One region of the Piscinibacter sp. HJYY11 genome, then DNA from elsewhere that is predicted to be linked to it. Evidence: predicted binding sites of a transcription regulator. Region 1 holds the regulator's gene; each other region holds the start of a gene.
The links. Region 1 encodes HrcA, which represses chaperone genes, less so after heat shock. Its sites were predicted from a motif close to TTAGCACTCNNNNNNNNNGAGTGCTAA; they were not measured.

Region 1 (5,740 bases):
TCTCGTGCGGCACGGCCGGCGGGGCCACGGTCGGCGTGACGGTCGGTAGCGGGTCGGGCAGGGTGCTCATGAACGTTTGCGGTGGCTGCCGCGGCCGGCCGATTCGGCGGCCACCGAGAGCAACTCCTGCGCATGGGCAAGCGTGGTGCCCGTCTGGCGCTCGCCGCCCAGCATGCGGGCGATCTCCGCCACGCGGGCCTCGCCGCTGACGGGCTGCACGTCACTGCGGGTGCTGCCGTCGCGCAGGGCCTTGCTGACAACGAAGTGGTGATCCGCACACGCCGCCACTTGCGGCAGGTGGGTCACGGCCATCACCTGGCGGTCGCGGCCGAGCTGCTTCATCAGGCGTCCGACCGTGTCGGCCACCGCACCGCCCACGCCTGCGTCGACCTCGTCGAAGATCAGCGTGCCGGCCGCTTCTCTTGTGTCATTTGCCCCCTGGGCCAGTTGGCTGGTGGTGACGGCGATGGCGAGTGCGATGCGCGAGAGTTCGCCACCGGAGGCCACCTTGCCGAGCGGGCGCGGTGTGCTGCCGGCATGCCCTGCCACCAGGAACTCGGCCGACTCCACGCCGAAGGCCTGGCGTTCGTCCTGTGCGTTCAGCTGCACCTCGAAGCGGCCACCGGCCATGCCGAGCTGCTGCATGGCCTGCGTGATGGCGCTGGCGAGCTTGGGCGCGGCGGTCTTGCGCTGGACCGTCACCCGCTTGGCCTCTGCGTCGTAGGCGGTGGAGGCCTCCTTCAAGGCACGCTCCAGGTCTTCCAGATCGGCCGCGGCATCGAGCGCACGCAGCTCGCCCTTCCATTGATCGAGCAGCGCCGGCAGCTCCGCCGGCGGGCGGCGGTAGCGCTTGGCAAGGCTCATCCAGGCCGAGAGGCGCTCATCCAGTTCGCGCAAGCGCTCGGGGTCCATCTCGGCGTGGCCGAGGTAGCTGGTGAGCGTGTGCGCGGCATCCTGCAATTGCGTCTGTGCGCTTTGCAGCACCTCGGCCACGTCGGCCAGGCGGCGGTCGTAGTCGGCCACGTCCTGCAGCGCGTCGACGGCGCGGCCCGTCAGGCCATCGGCGTTGACCTCGGCCTCGCTCACCGCGTCGAGCGCGGCCTGCGCGGCGTCCATCAGCGATTGAGCATTCGACAGGCGCTTGTGGTCGGCTTCCAGCTCGTCCCACTCGTCGGCGCCGGGCGCGAGCTTGTCGACCTCGCCGACCTGCCAGGCGAGGCGCTCGCGCTCGCGCTCCAGGTCGGCTTGCTGGGTGCGTGCCTTGGCGAGCGTATCGCCGGCCGCTTTCCACCGTTGGTAGGTGGCGACGAGCGCCGACGTGTCGACCCCGGCATAGGCATCGAGCAGGCCACGCACCGAGGCGGCGCGCGTGAGGCTCTGCCACGCGTGCTGGCCGTGGATGTCGACCAGGTGGTCGGCCGCCTCACGCAGCTGCGCCACCGTGGCCGGGCTGCCGTTGACCCATGCGCGGCTCTTCCCTTGCGCATCGATGACGCGGCGCAGCAGCAAGGTGTCGGCCACTTCGAAGCCGGCTTCGTCGAGCCAGCCCGCGAGGCTGGCGGGCGAGTCGAACTCGGCGCTGATCTCGGCCCGGGCCGCGCCCTCGCGCACCACGCCAGCATCACCTCGGCTGCCGAGCGCCAGCTGCAGCGCGTCGATCAGGATCGACTTGCCGGCCCCAGTCTCGCCGGTCAGCACCGAAAAACCACCCGCCAGTTCCACCTCCAGCGAGGTGACGATCACGAAATCTCGCAGCGACAGTCGGCGCAGCATTTCAATTCACCCCGGCGTTCCAGTGCAGTTTGCGACGCAGGGTCGCGTAGTAACTCCAGCCCCGCGGATGCAGGAAGCGCACCTGGTGCTTCGATCGCCGCACCACGATGCGGTCACCCGGCATCAGGCTCGCGAGGCTTTGCATGTCGAAGTTGACACTGGCATCACGCCCGTTCACCACTTCGATCAGGATGTCTTGCGTGTCGGGCAACACGATGGGCCGGTTCGACAGGTCGTGCGGCGCGATCGGCACCAGGAGCCAGCCGCCGATGCCCGGGTGCAGGATGGGCCCGCCCGCCGACAGCGCATACGCCGTCGAGCCGGTGGGTGAGGCGACGATCACGCCGTCGGCCCGCAGGTTGGCCACGAACTCCGTGCCCACGTCGACCTTCACTTCCAGCATGCCGGCGGTGGCACTGCGGCTCACCACCACGTCGTTCATCGCGAAGCCGTCGAAGATGCGCTGCTCGTCGCGCACCACGCTGCCTTCGAGCATGGTGCGGCGCTCTTCTTCATAGTCGCCGGCGATGATGGGGGCGAGCGCTTCGGCGTAGTGGCCGACCGGGATGTCGGTGATGAAGCCGAGCCGCCCCTGGTTGATGCCCACCATCGGCAGGTCGAACCTGGCGAGCTGGCGGGCGATGCCCAGCATGGTGCCGTCGCCGCCGACCACGATGGCCATGTCGCACTGCTTGCCGAGTTCGGCCGGGTTGAGCGCGTTGAAATCGGTGATGCCGGTGTTGAGCGCGGTCTCGCGCTCCAGCGACACCTCGAGCCCCTGGCGGGCCAGGAAATGCGCGATCTCTTCGAGCACCCCACGGATGCCACGGGCCTGGTACTTGCCCACGAGAGCAGCATGTCGAAAGCGGGACGGCATGCGAAGGATTACACCACGGCCGTCGGCAAATGAGATGTCAGCGTGGGTGTCAGCGGGCCCGCGACCTACAATGAAAAACCATGTTGGACGAGCGAGCCAGAACCCTCCTGAAAGCGCTGGTCGAGCGCTACATCGCCGACGGGCAGCCCGTCGGCTCGCGCACGCTTTCCAAGGCCTCGGGGCTCGACCTGTCGCCGGCCACCATCCGCAACGTGATGGCCGACTTGGAAGAGCTGGGCCTGATCGCCAGTCCGCACACCAGCGCCGGCCGCATCCCCACCGCCCGCGGCTACCGGCTGTTCGTCGACACCATGCTGACGGCGCAGCCCATCGACCTGAGCGCCGCCAGCGCCCCGCTCGAAACCCAGCTCCAGCCCGACCAGCCGCAGCGCGTGATCGCCAATGCGGCGCAGATGCTCAGCAGCCTCTCGAGCTTCGTCGGCGTGATCACCGCGCCACGCAAGGCCAGCGTGTTCCACCACATCGAGTTCCTGCGTCTCTCCGAACGCCGGGTGCTGGTGATCCTGGTGGCACCCGATGGCGACGTGCAGAACCGCGTCATCATGACCGCGCACGACTACACGCAGAGCGAGCTGATCGAGGCCAGCAACTACCTCACGCAGCAATACGCCGGTCTCACCATCGAAGAGGTGCGCGAGCGCCTGAAGCGCGAGGTCGACGTGTTGCGCGGCGAGATCGCCACCTTGATGCAGGCGGCGGTGCAGGCCGGCAGCGAGGCGATGGCCGACCAGCAGGAGCAGGTCGTCATCAGCGGCGAGCGCAACCTGCTCACCGTGCAGGACTTCTCCAGCGACATGGGATCCTTGCGCAAGCTCTTCGACCTCTTCGAGCAGAAGACGCAGCTCATGCGCCTCCTGGACGTGAGCAGCCGCGCCGAAGGCGTGCGCATCTACATCGGCGGCGAGAGCATGGTGGTGCCCTTCGAGGAGCTCTCGGTCGTGTCGGCGCCCTATGAGGTGAACGGCCAGGTCGTCGGCACGCTCGGTGTCATCGGCCCCACGCGCATGGCCTACGACCGCATGATCCAGATCGTCGACATCACGTCGCGGCTGGTGAGCAACGCCTTGAGCGTGAAGTAGGCGTCAAGTAGTCAGACGACGCTGCGGTGCCGCTCGATGCAGGTGGCGAGCACCTCGTCGCCCGCGCGTTGCCACCAGTTGTTCGCCGAGAAGATCTCCACTTCGCTGTAGCCGGCGAAGCCCTGCGCTTCCATCCAGCCACGGATCTTCGGGATCTCGATCACGCCGTCGCCCATCATCCCGCGGTCGTTCAGCGGGTCGGTGGTCGGCACCAGCCAGTCGCACACGTGGAAGGCGTGCAGGCGTCTTTTCCCGGCGCGCTCGATCTGCTGTTGCAGCTTCGGGTCCCACCACACGTGATAGACGTCGACGGCCACGCCGATCGCGCCGCTCTGTGACGGGTCCAGCGCGTCGCACACGTCGAGCGCCTGCTCCAGCGTGTTGATGCAGGCCCGCTCGGCCGCATAGGTCGGGTGCAGCGGCTCGATGGCGAGCGGCATCTGGCGCTGACGCGCCGCCTCCAGCAGCGTGGCGATGCCGTCGCGCACCACCTCGCGGGCGCCGGCGAGGTCCTTGTGCTGCGGCTTGCCATAGAGCGCCCCCGGCAGGCCGCCGACCACCAGCACCAGGCACGTGGCGTTCAGCTCGCAGGCTTCGTCGAGCGCGCGCAGGTTCTCGTCGGTCGCGTTCGGTTCGGTGAACATGCCGCCGCGGCAATAGCCTGACAGCTCGAGCCCGTGCGCGCGGATCGTGCGCGCTGTGTTGGCGAGCCCGGCCGCGGCCACCTGGTCTCGCCAGGGCGACACCGCACGGATGCCGTGCCGCGCACACGCATCGAGGATCTCGACCAGCCCCCAGTCCTTGCCGTGCTGCTTGCGCACGGTGGCGGTGTTGATCGAGAGCCAGCGGTGGTCTTGGCTGAAGTCGCGCATGGTCAGGCGTCCACGCCGTGCAGCGTCAGCAGCGCGCGCATGCGGTGCGTCGCGAGCTCCGGGTGCTCGATCAGCCCCGCCGCGTCGGCCAGGCGGAAGAGCTCCGCAAAGTGCGCCAACGAGCGTGTGCTCTGCTGCCCGCCCACCATCACGAAATGCGGCTGGTGCCCGTTGAGCCAGGCCATGAACACCACGCCGGTCTTGTAGAAGCGCGTGGGCGCCTTGAAGATGTGGCGCGAGAGCGGCACGGTCGGCGCCAGCAGTGCGTGGAAGCGCGCGTCGTCGCCTGCGGCGAGTGCCGCCAGCGCCGCGCTTGCCGCCGGCGCGATGGCGTCGAAGATGCCGAGCAATGCATCGCTCTGCCGGTGCGTGTCGACCTCGCCCACGCCGTCGCCCGCGATCAGCTCGGCGTAGTTGAAATCGTCCCCCGTGTACATGCGCACGCCTGCGGGCAGGCGGCGGCGCATCGCGATCTCCTTGTCCTTGTCGAGCAGCGAGATTTTGATGCCATCGACTTTGCCCGCATGCGCCGCGATGATGCCGAGCGCCGTGTCCATCGCCGCGTCCACGTTCGCGCTGCCCCAATAGCCAGACAGCGCCGGGTCGAACATGTCGCCCAGCCAGTGCAGGATCACCGGCTGCCGGGCCTGGCTCAGCACCCGGGCGTACACCCGCTCATAGTCGGCCGGGCTCTTGGCCACACGCGCCAGCGCCCGGCTCGCCATCACGATCAGCCGGCCGCCGAGTTGTTCGATCGCGGCCATCTGCTCTTCGTACGCGCGGATGACATCGTCGACGGTCTTCGCGGCGTCGGGCGACAGGTGGTCGGTGCCGCAGCCACTCGCCACCAGCGCACCGGGCACGTCGCGCGCCGCCTCGAGGCTGCGGCGAATCAGCTCCAGCGAAGTCGGCCAGTCGAGCCCCATGCCGCGTTGCGCGGTGTCCATCGCCTCGGCCACGCCCAAGCCCATGCCCCACAGGCGCTGGCGGTAGGCGATGGTCGTGTCCCAGTCGATCGCGCAGTCGAGCCACGGGTCGACGCTCGCGCGCGCATCGGCCACCACGTGCGCCGCCGAGAAGGCGATGCGGTTGAACTTCGTGCCGGGCTTCGCCGGCGT
Region 2 (5,740 bases), 2.0 Mb from region 1:
GCGTCTTTGGAGCACGCCCATCCGGTGCTTCAGGTCAGCTTCAGGAGGACTCAGACATGGCCATCACCATGCAAGGCAGCTGGACGGTGCGGGTGCGTGCGCGCGACGCGGCCTACGCGCAGCGCGTCGTCGTCGAGGGTGCGGACGTGGGCAACGGCGTGCACGACGGCGTGGTGGGGCAGCGCCTGTATGTGAGAGGTGCGCAATGGACGCTGCAGGTGCAGCACCGTCCGACGCGGCAGGGCTGGCGCGAGTCGATGCTGCGGCTCGGCCTGCCGAATGTCGAGGCCGGGCTGCTGCGTGTGGAGATCGGCTCCAACGACGGCGGGCTCGATGAAAGTTATGACGACCTCGTGCTCGACTGCTCGATGCCGATCAGTCGCTGCGAACATGTGGTGTACGGCGAGGTGACGACGCACGAGGCGGCCACGCCCTTCAACCCGCGGCGCGACGACTACCTGGTGATCGATGCCCCGGTCGACGTGCCCGCGGTGTGCGCGCGCTACCCAGCGCTCGAGGCGGTGATCGGCAAGCTCTACCCGCAGCGCTGGCGGCACACGCCAGGCCTGCATGCCGACCTGAGCCCCCTGGTGCTGCCCAACGGCCTGCCGGGCGCGGCGATCGGGCTGCGCTTCGAATCCCGGCTCGACGATGCCGACCGATGCGAGGCGGACCAGGAGACGGCAGTGCGCATGCTGCAGGCGTCGGTGGGGCGGGTGCCTTTTCACGCGCATGCGATGGAGGCAGGCGCCACCATCCTGACCCGTACGGAGCTCGGTGCCATCGCCCAGCTGCGCGACCAGCTGATGCGGCAGACCTGCGACACGGCGCCGGCCGCGTCGGTGCTGCTGCGCTTCGAGCGCTACCACCGCAGTGCGAGCGAATCGGCCGGCGGGGCGTACCGCGGCACGGGTCTGCGCGAGCAACTCGGACAGGCGATGACGGACGCGCAGGGGCGGTATCTCTTTCGCTTCCGCCAGCGGCGGGGCGAAACCTCGCCGGACCTGGTGGTGCAGGTGAGCGCTGGCGGCTGCGCCCCGAGTTTTGAGACCGCGCCGTACGATCGCGTGGCCAACCTGCGCCGCATCGACCTGTGCGTGCCGCACGCGGCATGTGCGGCACCCGGGCCGCCTCCGCGGCTGCAAGCGGTGCCACTGCCCGAACTTGCAGCCCAAGAAAAAAGGGCTGCCGAAGCAGCCCTTTGCAGGAGGCGTTGCTCTTGAAGAGCAGCCGCCAGGCCTGGACGTCTTACATGTCCATGCCCATGCCGCCCATGCCACCCATCCCGCCCATGCCACCGCCGGCGGCCGGTGCGTCGTCCTTCGGGGACTCGGCGACCATGGCTTCGGTCGTCAGCATCAGCGAAGCGACCGACGCGGCGTTTTGCAGCGCAGTGCGGGTCACCTTGGTCGGGTCGAGAATGCCCATCTCGATCATGTCGCCGTAGGTGTCGTTGGCGGCATTGAAGCCGTAGTTGCCCTTGCCGTTCAGCACGGCATTGATCACCACGCTCGGCTCGCCACCAGCGTTGGCGACGATCTCGCGAAGCGGGGCTTCGATGGCCTTCAGGATCAGCTTGACGCCGGCTTCCTGGTCGGCGTTGTCACCCTTGATGGTGCCGGCCGCCTGGCGAGCACGCAGCAGGGCCACGCCGCCACCGGCGACGATGCCTTCTTCCACGGCAGCGCGGGTGGCGTGCAGGGCGTCTTCGACGCGGGCCTTCTTTTCCTTCATCTCGACTTCGGTGGCCGCACCGACCTTGATGACGGCCACACCGCCAGCCAGCTTGGCGACGCGCTCTTGCAGCTTCTCGCGGTCGTAGTCGCTGGTGGCTTCTTCGATCTGCACGCGGATCTGCTTGACGCGGGCTTCGATGTCGGCAGGGGCGCCGGCGCCGTCGATGATGGTGGTGTTTTCCTTGCCCACTTCGACGCGCTTGGCCTGGCCGAGGTCGGCCAGCGTGACCTTCTCAAGCGTCAGGCCGACTTCTTCGGCGATGACCTTGCCGCCGGTCAGGATGGCGATGTCTTCCAGCATGGCCTTGCGGCGGTCGCCGAAGCCAGGGGCCTTGACGGCCACGACCTTCAGGATGCCGCGGATGGTGTTGACCACCAAGGTGGCCAGCGCTTCGCCTTCGACTTCTTCGGCAATGATCAGCAGCGGACGGCCGGCCTTGGCGACTTGCTCCAGCGTGGGCAGCAGGTCACGGATGTTGCTGACCTTCTTGTCGTAGAGCAAGACGAAGGGGTTGTCGAGCAGGGCGGCCTGCTTCTCGGGGTTGTTGATGAAGTAGGGCGACAGGTAGCCGCGATCGAACTGCATGCCTTCGACGACTTCGAGTTCGCTGTCGAGCGACTTGCCGTCTTCGACCGTGATCACGCCTTCCTTGCCGACCTTGTCCATCGCGTCGGCAATGATCTTGCCGATGGACTCGTCGCTGTTGGCGGAGATCGAGCCGACCTGGGCGATTTCCTTGCTGGTGGTGGTGGCCTTCGAAGCCTTCTTCAGCTGCTCGACCAGGGCGGTCACCGCCTTGTCGATGCCGCGCTTCAGGTCCATCGGGTTCATGCCGGCGGCCACGTACTTCATGCCTTCGCGCACGATGGCCTGGGCCAGCACGGTCGCGGTGGTGGTGCCGTCACCGGCGTTGTCGCTGGTCTTGGAAGCGACTTCCTTGACCATCTGGGCGCCCATGTTCTGAAGCTTGTCCTTGAGCTCGATTTCCTTGGCGACCGACACACCGTCCTTGGTGACGGTGGGCGCGCCGAAGGAGCGCTCGAGCACCACGTTGCGGCCCTTGGGGCCCAGGGTCACCTTGACCGCGTTGGCCAGGATGTTCACGCCTTCGACCATGCGGGCACGGGCTTCACCGCCGAAGACCACGTCTTTTGCTGCCATGTTTTATCTCTCCGAAATTGGGATGTTGGTTGGGCTGGTGCAGGGAGAAGGATTACTTCTCGACCACGGCGAAGAGGTCTTCCTCGCGCATCACCAGGAGCTCGTCGCCATCGACCTTGACGGTCTGGCCGCTGTACTTGCCGAACAGGACGCGGTCGCCCACCTTGATGTTCAGGGCCACGAAGTCGCCCTTCTCGTTGCGCTTGCCGGGGCCGACGGCCAGCACTTCGCCCTGGTCGGGCTTCTCGGCGGCGTTGTCGGGGATCACGATGCCCGAGGCGGTCTTGGTTTCGTTTTCCAGGCGCTTGACGATCACGCGATCGTGCAACGGACGAAGTTTCATAGCATCTCCTTGAGGACTCAAAGCCGAGTTCTGAATGGGATGAGCACGGAAGTTTGTGCTCATGTACTTTGCCTGCGCGCCCGCCAGGGGCGGGATCGGCAATTTCGTTAGCACTCGAGTTCGTCGAGTGCTAGCAGGCGGAATTATAGGGGCGCGCGAAGCGCTTTCAAGAGGGCAGGCGAGGCGTCGCCCCGGGTTCGGCCGGGAGGTCCTCCCCCGGCTCACCAGGCGCGGGCGGGCGGGCGGGCACACGGTAGCTTTCGCTGGCCCAAGCGCCGAAGTCGACGTTCTTGCAGCGCTCGCTGCAAAAAGGCCGGTAGGCATTTTCAGGGGAATAGACGCTTTCGCCGCCGCAGGTCGGGCAGGTGACGATTCGGCGCTTCGCCGAAGAAGAAGGCGTGTCGGAACTCATCTCTCGATGCTCAAGAGCACAGGGTGAGTTCGAAGCTGGTGTCGACGCCGGCGGGTTTCAAGCGACCTTCGGCGTCCTGCCGCATCAGGCGCACCAGCACCATCAGGCGGTGGCCGCTGATCTCGGGAATCAGCTGCGCAGCCGGATCGATGCGCAGGCGCAGCAGATTGAACACGCGGCCGGCAGGCAGGCTCTGCTGGAACTGGCCGCCTTGCGTCACGACCTTGTGCGGCGTGCCCGCGTCACGCAGCAGGCTCAGGAGGACCTTCAAGGCTTCCGCCAGGGACATCAAGGTGCTCACCCACTGGTTGAGGTCGGCACGGCGGCGGGCCGGGGGCTGTTGTTGCCAGGCGTAGTAGGCCGGCAGGTCGAACTCGCAGGTGCCGCCGGGAATGCTGATGCGGCTGCGCACGCTCATCAGCCATTCGTTGCTGGTGAGCGCGTGTCCGGCCTTGCCGGGCAGTTGATTGAGACCGTTGAAGGCGTGGTCGATCGTGCCGATGACCTGATCGAGCATGGCGTCGGACACGGACGGGTTGCCGCGGTAGCTGTTGAGCTGGCTGCGCTGGCGCTCGAGGTCTTTGAGCAGATCGGATTTGAGATCGGCGCGCGAGGCGACGTCCATGATCTCGAACAACGTGGCGAGCGCGTAGTGGTGGTCGACCGTCTCGTCACGCGGCATCAGGCGGCCCAGCCGGTCGAACAGGTGTTCGAGCCGCAGCATGGTGCGGATGCTTTCGTTGAAGGGGTACTCGTAGAGGATCAAGTTGGACGCGCTCCGCTCGACCGGCGGGATTGTTCCACAGGGGCCCACCGGGCCAGCAGCATGTCCACTTGCTGTGCAAGCTCGTCGAGCGTGAGGCCGTCGTTGTGGATGACGGCGTCGGCGCAGGCTCGGCGGCGCTCGCGGCTGGCCTGCTGGCCGATGACGGCGAGTACCGCCTCGCGCGACCAGCCCGAGCGGCTCATCACCCGGGCGACTTGCGTCTCGTTCGAGCAATCGATCACCAGGACGCGGTCGACCCGCGTGCGCCAGTGCGAAGACTCGACCAGGAGCGGAACGTCGAAGACGGTGGTCTTGCCGGCAGCTTCCAGGGCCTGCCGGTTGCACTCCAGGCCGATCATCGGGTGAAGGATGGCTTCGAGGCGGCTCTTTGCGTTGGCGTCGGCGAAGACCAACTCGCGCATGCGGGCGCGGTCGAGGCCGCCTTCAGGATCGATGACGCTGGCGCCGAACTCCAAGCGGATCGCCTCGATGGCTGCGCCACCGGGCAATGCCAGCGCACGCGCGATGGCGTCTGTGTCGATCAGTGCCGCGCCGCGCTCGACCAAGAGGCGAGCAACCGTGCTCTTGCCGCTGCCGATGCCGCCGGTGAGCCCGATGCGAAACGGGATCAGGACATCGACCACAGCGCGCGGGTGAAGGTCTGGCCGAAGAACATGGCCGCGATCCCGCCGCCCACGAGGTAGGGGCCGAACGGAATCGGCACGTTCCGGTCATGCCCGCGGAACAGCATCAGGCCGACGCCGACGACAGCTCCCACGAGGGACGACAGAAGGATGATCGAGGGCAACACCTGCCAGCCCATCAAGGCGCCGAGCCCGGCCAGGAGTTTGAAGTCACCTTCGCCCATGCCTTCGGTCTTGCGCACGATCCTGTACAGCCAGTTCACCGACCAGAGCGAAAGATAGCCTGCCAGCAAGCCCCACGCCGACGCCTGCAGCGAAACCCCCGTCCACCCGGCTCCCGCCGCCGCCAACCCGAGGCCTGCCAACGGGAAGGTGAGCTTGTCGGGCAAAAGCTGCGTATCGAGGTCGATGAACGCCATCGCGATCAACAGTGCGGAAGCAATGCAATACACGAGGGCGCCGGGGACAGGGCCGAACTTCACGGCACTCGCGGCGAAAAGGGCGCCGGTGAGGAGTTCGATCGCGGGGTATCGGAAAGAGATTCGCGTGCCACAAGCGCTGCAGCGACCTTTCAGGCGCAGCCAGCCGAGGACGGGAATGTTCTCGTACCAGCGGATCATGTGACCGCAGGACGGGCAACGCGACCGAGGGCGCGAGAGGTTGAGCGCAGGTTGTGC
Region 3 (5,740 bases), 2.1 Mb from region 1:
TTCGCGCGAGCTGGGTGTGACGCTTCGGCCGTGGACGGTCTTGCAGAGCGACGAGGCCGCACCTGTGCGCGATGGCCTGTCGCGCCAATGGCCGCGTCCCGCGGCCGATGTTCACAAGCACTACGGCTACGCGTTCCAGTGGTTCGGTCTGTGCGCCTTGATTGCAGGTTTGTATGTCTGGTTCCAAGTCCTCCGCCCCCGCTTCCAGCGACGCCGGTGAAGCCTTCAGCTTCACGGTGCACTCGATGCCCACGCCGTCGCTCGACGACAAGCGAACGTCGAGCGGCCGGCTGAAGATGCTGCTGGTGCTGCTGGTCTGCGCCGCGCCGGTGATCGCGTCGTACGTCACCTATTTCGTGATCCGGCCCGAGGGGCGCACCAACTACAGCGAGCTCGTCCAGCCGCAGCGCCCGATGCCGGCCGATCTGACATTGATGGACGTGCAGGGCAAGCCGGTCTCGCCCGCGTCGCTCAAGGGCCAGTGGTTGCTGGTGACGGTGGCAGGCGGTGCGTGCGACGAAGGCTGCGAGAAGCGCCTCTGGCTGCAGCGCCAGCTGCGCGAAACACTCGGTCGCGAGAAGGACCGGCTCGACAAGGTCTGGCTGGTGCACGACGGCGTGCCGGCCCGTGCGGAGACGGTGCAGGCCATGCAGGCGGCCGGGGCCGCGACCGTGCTGTCGGTGCCGCGAGAGGCGCTCTCGAAATGGTTGGCTCCGGCGGCAGGCCGGCAGCTGGAAGATCACTTCTACATCGTCGACCCCTTGGGCAACTGGATGATGCGGGTGCCGCCGAACCCCGACGCCGCCAAGCTGAAACGCGATCTCGACAAGCTGCTGCGCGCCTCGTCCTCGTGGGACAACGCCGGGCGCTGACAGCGTGGCCACGCCGACCCTCTACAACTTCTCTCCCGTGCTCTGGCTGGCCCTGGTGGGCCTGCTGCTCGGGGGCGGGCCGCTGCTGTGGAACTGGTGGCGGCATCGGCATGACCCTCCCGCGGTGCGCCTGCGCGCCTTGACCTGGCTCACGCTCTTCCTCACCTTCGACCTGGTGGTCTTCGGCGCCTTCACGCGCCTTACCGACTCAGGCCTCGGCTGCCCCGATTGGCCAGGGTGCTATGGGGCCGCGAGTCCGCTCGGCGCGCATGCCGACATCCAGGCCGCCCAGACCGCGATGCCCACCGGCCCGGTCACGCACGGCAAGGCCTGGGTGGAGATGGTGCACCGCTACCTCGCCACGGGTGTGGGCGTGCTCATCATCGCGCTGGCGATCGGCAGCTGGCGCGCGCACCGGCGTGGCGATGCGGCCCTGTCGCCGTGGTGGGCCACGGTGACGCTGGTGTGGGTCTGCCTGCAGGGGGCATTCGGTGCGCTCACGGTGACCATGAAGCTGTATCCCGCCATCGTCACGCTGCACCTGCTGGGCGGCATGGGCCTGCTGGTGCTGCTCGCGGTGCAGGGCGAGGCCTACGAGCGCAAGCCGCTGGCCTTGTCGCGCGCGCTGCATGGCGGCGTCTGGGCGCTGGCGCTGCTGACCGTGGTGCAGATCGCGCTCGGGGGCTGGGTCAGCACGAATTACGCGGTGCTCGCGTGCCGTGATTTCCCCACCTGCCAGGGCGAGTGGTGGCCGGCCATGGATTTCGAGCACGGCTTCACCATCGCGCGCGAGCTCGGCGCCGGCAAGTCCGGCGGCTACCTGCCGTTTGCAGCGCTCACGGCGATCCACGTCACGCACCGTGTGGGCGCCTTCATCGTGCTGACGCTGATGTTGCTCGTGTCATGGGGCCTGCGCCAGGCCGGTGGCCCGGCCCACCGCCGTTTTGCCGTCGCCTTGCTGGCGCTGGCGGCGTGGCAGTTCCTGAGCGGCCTGAGCAACGTGGTGCTCGGCTGGCCGCTCGTCGCCGCGCTGGCCCACACCACGGGCGCCGCGGTGCTCATCACCGTGATATCGGTGGTGGTGGTGCGCGCCCGTCAGGCGGGGCTCGCCTCGTAAAATCGCCGATTCCCCGCCTGCCATGCCCGAAACCCTCAGCCCCCCCGCACCCGCCGCCTCGCACCTGTCGGTGGCCCGCCAGTTCTACGCGCTGACCAAGCCGCGCGTGGTGCAGCTCATCGTCTTCTGTGCCGTGATCGGCATGCTGCTGGCCGTGCCGGGGGTGCCCGACTGGCGCCTGGTGCTGCCGGCCACCGCCGGCATTTGGCTGGTGGCGGCGGCCGCGGCCGCGTTCAACTGCCTGGTCGAGCAGCACATCGACGCCAAGATGGCCCGTACCGCCTGGCGCCCCACCGCCAAGGGCGAACTCACGAACACGCAGGCGCTCGTCTTCTCGGCTGTGTTGTGCGCCATTGGCAGCGCGCTGCTGTACTGGCTGGTCAACCCGCTGACCATGTGGCTGACCTTCGCCACCTTCGTGGGCTACGCCGTGATCTACACCGTGGTGCTGAAGCCGCTGACCCCGCAGAACATCGTGATCGGCGGCGCGTCGGGCGCGATGCCGCCGGTGCTCGGCTGGGCCGCGATGCGAGGCGACGTAGGCCCCGAGGCGCTGATGCTGTGCCTCATCATCTTCCTGTGGACGCCGCCGCACTTCTGGGCGCTCGCCCTCTACCGCGTCGAAGACTACCGGCGGGCCGGCCTGCCGATGCTGCCCGTGACCCACGGCAACGAGTTCACGCGGCTGCAGGTGCTGCTCTACACCTTCGTGCTCTTCGCCGCGACGCTTTTGCCCTTCGTCTTCGGCATGAGCGGCGTGGTCTACCTGGTGTCGGCCGTGCTGCTCGGCGCCGGTTTCATCGGCTATGCATGGCGGCTGTGGCGCAACTACTCCGATGCGCTCGCCCGCAGCACCTTCCGATTCTCGATCGTGCACCTGTCGCTGCTGTTCGCGGCCTTGCTGCTCGACCACTACCTGGCCCCGCTGCTGTGACCACCCGTCGACTCACCCTCCTCGCCGCCCTTGCATCAGGCGCTCTGCTGGCCGGCTGCGACAAGCTCGCCGGCGGCAAGCCCAGTTTCAAGGCCATCGACATCACCGGCGCCGACTATGGCAAGGCGCTCTCGCTGCCCGACCAGGACGGCAAGACCCGCACCCTGGCCGACTTCAAGGGCAAGGTGACGGTCGTGTTCTTCGGCTACACCCAATGCCCCGACGTGTGCCCCACGACGATGGCCGAGCTGGCGCAGGTCAAGAAGGCCCTGGGAGCCGACGGCGACAAGGTGCAGGGCGTCTTCATCTCCGTCGACCCCGAGCGCGACACGCCCGAGCGCCTCAAGGCCTACATGCAGGGCTTCGACCCGAGCTTCATCGCGCTGCGCGGCACGCCCGAGCAGACAGCGGCCGCCGCGAAGGATTTCCGCGTGTACTACTCGAAGGTGCCCGGCAAGGCCGAAGGCAGCTACACGATGGACCACACCGCCGGCTCGTACATCTTCGACGCCACGGGCCGGCTGAGGCTCTTCACCCGATATGGCGACAAGGACGGCACTGCCAACCTGACGGCCGACATCAAGGCCCTGCTCCACAACGCGTGACAAATAAAAACGGCCCCGAGGGGCCGTTTTGCATGGGCTTCGGACGCTCAGGCGTCTTGTGCCAGCGCCTTGCGCATCTTCTTCATCGCCGCCACTTCGATCTGGCGGATGCGCTCGGCGCTGACGCCGTATTCGCTCGCCAGGTCGTGCAGCGTCATGCCGCCGGAGCTGTCGTCGTTGACCTTGAGCCAGCGCTCCTCGACGATGCGGCGGCTGCGAGCGTCGAGCGCGTCGAGCGCCTGGGCAATGCCGTCGCTGGCCAGCCAGTCGCGGCGGTGGCTCTCGATCACGCGCGTGGGTTCGGTGCTGTCGTCGGCGAGGTAGGCGATGGGCGCATAGCTTTCTTCCCCGTCGTCGGACTGCGGCTCCAGCGCCACGTCGCCGCCGGACATGCGGGTTTCCATCTCCAGCACTTCCTCGCGCTTCACGTTCAGGCGCTCGGCCACCGTGTCCGCCTCGCCCTGCGTCAGGGTGCTGCGGTGGGTGGCGCCGTCGACCGACTCTTCCTTCAGGCTCTGCTTCATCGAGCGCAGGTTGAAGAACAGCTTGCGCTGGGCCTTGGTCGTGGCCACCTTCACCATGCGCCAGTTGCGCAGGATGTACTCGTGGATCTCGGCCTTGATCCAATGCATGGCGTAGCTCACCAGGCGCACGCCCTGGTCGGGGTCGAAGCGCTTGACGGCTTTCATCAGGCCGACGTTGCCTTCCTGGATCAGGTCCCCGTGGGGCAGTCCATAGCCGAGGTACTGGCGCGAGATCGACACCACCAGGCGCAGGTGCGAGAGCACCAGCTTCCCGGCGGACTCGACGTCACCGTGCTCGCGCAGCTTGCGGGCGTGGGTGTGTTCTTCCTCCTGCGTGAGCAGGGGGATGCGGTTCACGGCCGAGATGTACGCGTCGAGGTTGCCGAGCGACGGCACCAGCGACCACGGGTCCCGGACGGTCAGAGCAGATGCGGTGGAAGCGTTCATGGACATCTCAGACACCCTCCAGTGGAGTTCGTTCCGCAGATATTAGCACTCGATGATTGAGAGTGCTGATCGCGGCGATTGCATGGCTGTATGTGAGTGAATACTCTTCTAATGGTCCAAGTCCGTGCTAGCCAAATCTGGTCTCAGCCCCTTCCAGCACCGAATCGACCACCGACAGCAACTCGGCCACGCTGACCGGCTTGGTGAGGTAGTGGAAGGCCCCCGCCTGCATCGCCCCCTCGATCTGCGAGGCCAGGGCGTCGGCCGAGACCACCACCACGGGAATTTCCGCCGTGGAGGCATCTGACTTCAGATGGCGCAGCAACTCCAGCCCGTCGATGTCGGGCAGGTGCATGTCGAGCAGCACCAGGTCCGGCCGCTGGGTGCGGATGGCCGCCAGGCCATCCAGGCCCGTGACGGAGACGCTGAAGTGCACCTGCGGCCGGCGCAGCAGGATGCCGCGCATCACCTCGACGTTGGTCTCGTTGTCTTCGACGTAGTGCACGCGCCGCTGGTGGTAGGTGGTGGAGCCTTCGTTCAAGGCATCGAGCGGCCCCGGCGCGGTGTCGGGCCGGTCGGCACGGGGCAGGGTCAGTATGAACGACGAGCCGGCGCCGGCCATACTGCGGGCCCGCAGCGCACCCCCCATCAGCTCGGCCAGGCGCTGGCTGATGACGAGCCCGATGCCCGTGCCTTCCATGCCCGAGCGTTCGCGGCCCAGGCGGTTGAAGGGCTGGAAGAGCTGCTCGAGCTGCTGCGACGTCATGCCGAGCCCGGTGTCGGACACCACGATCTCGATCACGTCGATCTGGACGCAGCGCGCCGTGATGTGGATGCGGCCGCCGTCGCTGTTGTACTTGACGGCGTTGGACAGCAGGTTGATCAGGATCTGCTTGACGCGGGTGCTGTCGCCGATGACACGTGCGGCGTCGTCCGGCACGTCTTGCGTGACCTGGATGTTGCGGCGCCGGGCGTCCTGCTCGACGAGCGGCAGGGCGCTCGCGATGACCTCGCGCAGGTCCAGCCGGTCGGGCTGCAGGTTGAGCGTGCCCGACTCGATGCGCGACAGGTCCAGCACGTCGTTGATCATGTCCAGCAGGTGCCAGCCGGCGCCCTGGATCTGCGCCACCCAGGGCCGCTGCGCCGCGGGCAGCGGGTGGTTCTGGTCGAGCTCGAGCAGCTGCGCAAAGCCCAGCATCGCGTTGAGCGGCGTGCGCAGCTCGTGGCTCATGCGCGAAAGG

Region 2: the regulator HrcA is predicted to act here: its motif matches at 3,349-3,375, upstream of groES (co-chaperone GroES).
Region 3: the regulator HrcA is predicted to act here: its motif matches at 4,542-4,568, upstream of rpoH (RNA polymerase sigma factor RpoH).

The regions. Positions count from the first base shown of each region.
Region 1 covers NZ_JAERQZ010000001.1:2,354,534-2,360,273, reverse strand. The annotation lists gene rapZ (RNase adapter RapZ) at 1-70, opposite strand, end outside; gene recN (DNA repair protein RecN) at 67-1,773, opposite strand; gene JI745_RS10745 (NAD kinase) at 1,775-2,650, opposite strand; gene hrcA (heat-inducible transcriptional repressor HrcA) at 2,731-3,750, shown strand; gene JI745_RS10735 (sugar phosphate isomerase/epimerase) at 3,762-4,622, opposite strand; gene JI745_RS10730 (dihydrodipicolinate synthase family protein) at 4,625-5,740, opposite strand, start outside.
Region 2 covers NZ_JAERQZ010000001.1:4,388,580-4,394,319, forward strand. The annotation lists gene JI745_RS20580 (hypothetical protein) at 57-1,223, shown strand; gene groL (chaperonin GroEL) at 1,249-2,898, opposite strand; gene groES (co-chaperone GroES) at 2,951-3,241, opposite strand; gene JI745_RS20595 (DNA gyrase inhibitor YacG) at 3,408-3,653, opposite strand; gene zapD (cell division protein ZapD) at 3,664-4,419, opposite strand; gene coaE (dephospho-CoA kinase) at 4,416-5,063, opposite strand; gene JI745_RS20610 (A24 family peptidase) at 5,048-5,740, opposite strand, start outside.
Region 3 covers NZ_JAERQZ010000001.1:4,478,452-4,484,191, forward strand. The annotation lists gene JI745_RS21030 (SURF1 family protein) at 1-220, shown strand, start outside; gene JI745_RS21035 (hypothetical protein) at 174-872, shown strand; gene JI745_RS21040 (heme A synthase) at 877-1,989, shown strand; gene cyoE (heme o synthase) at 2,012-2,923, shown strand; gene JI745_RS21050 (SCO family protein) at 2,920-3,528, shown strand; gene rpoH (RNA polymerase sigma factor RpoH) at 3,576-4,499, opposite strand; gene JI745_RS21060 (CHASE domain-containing protein) at 4,627-5,740, opposite strand, start outside.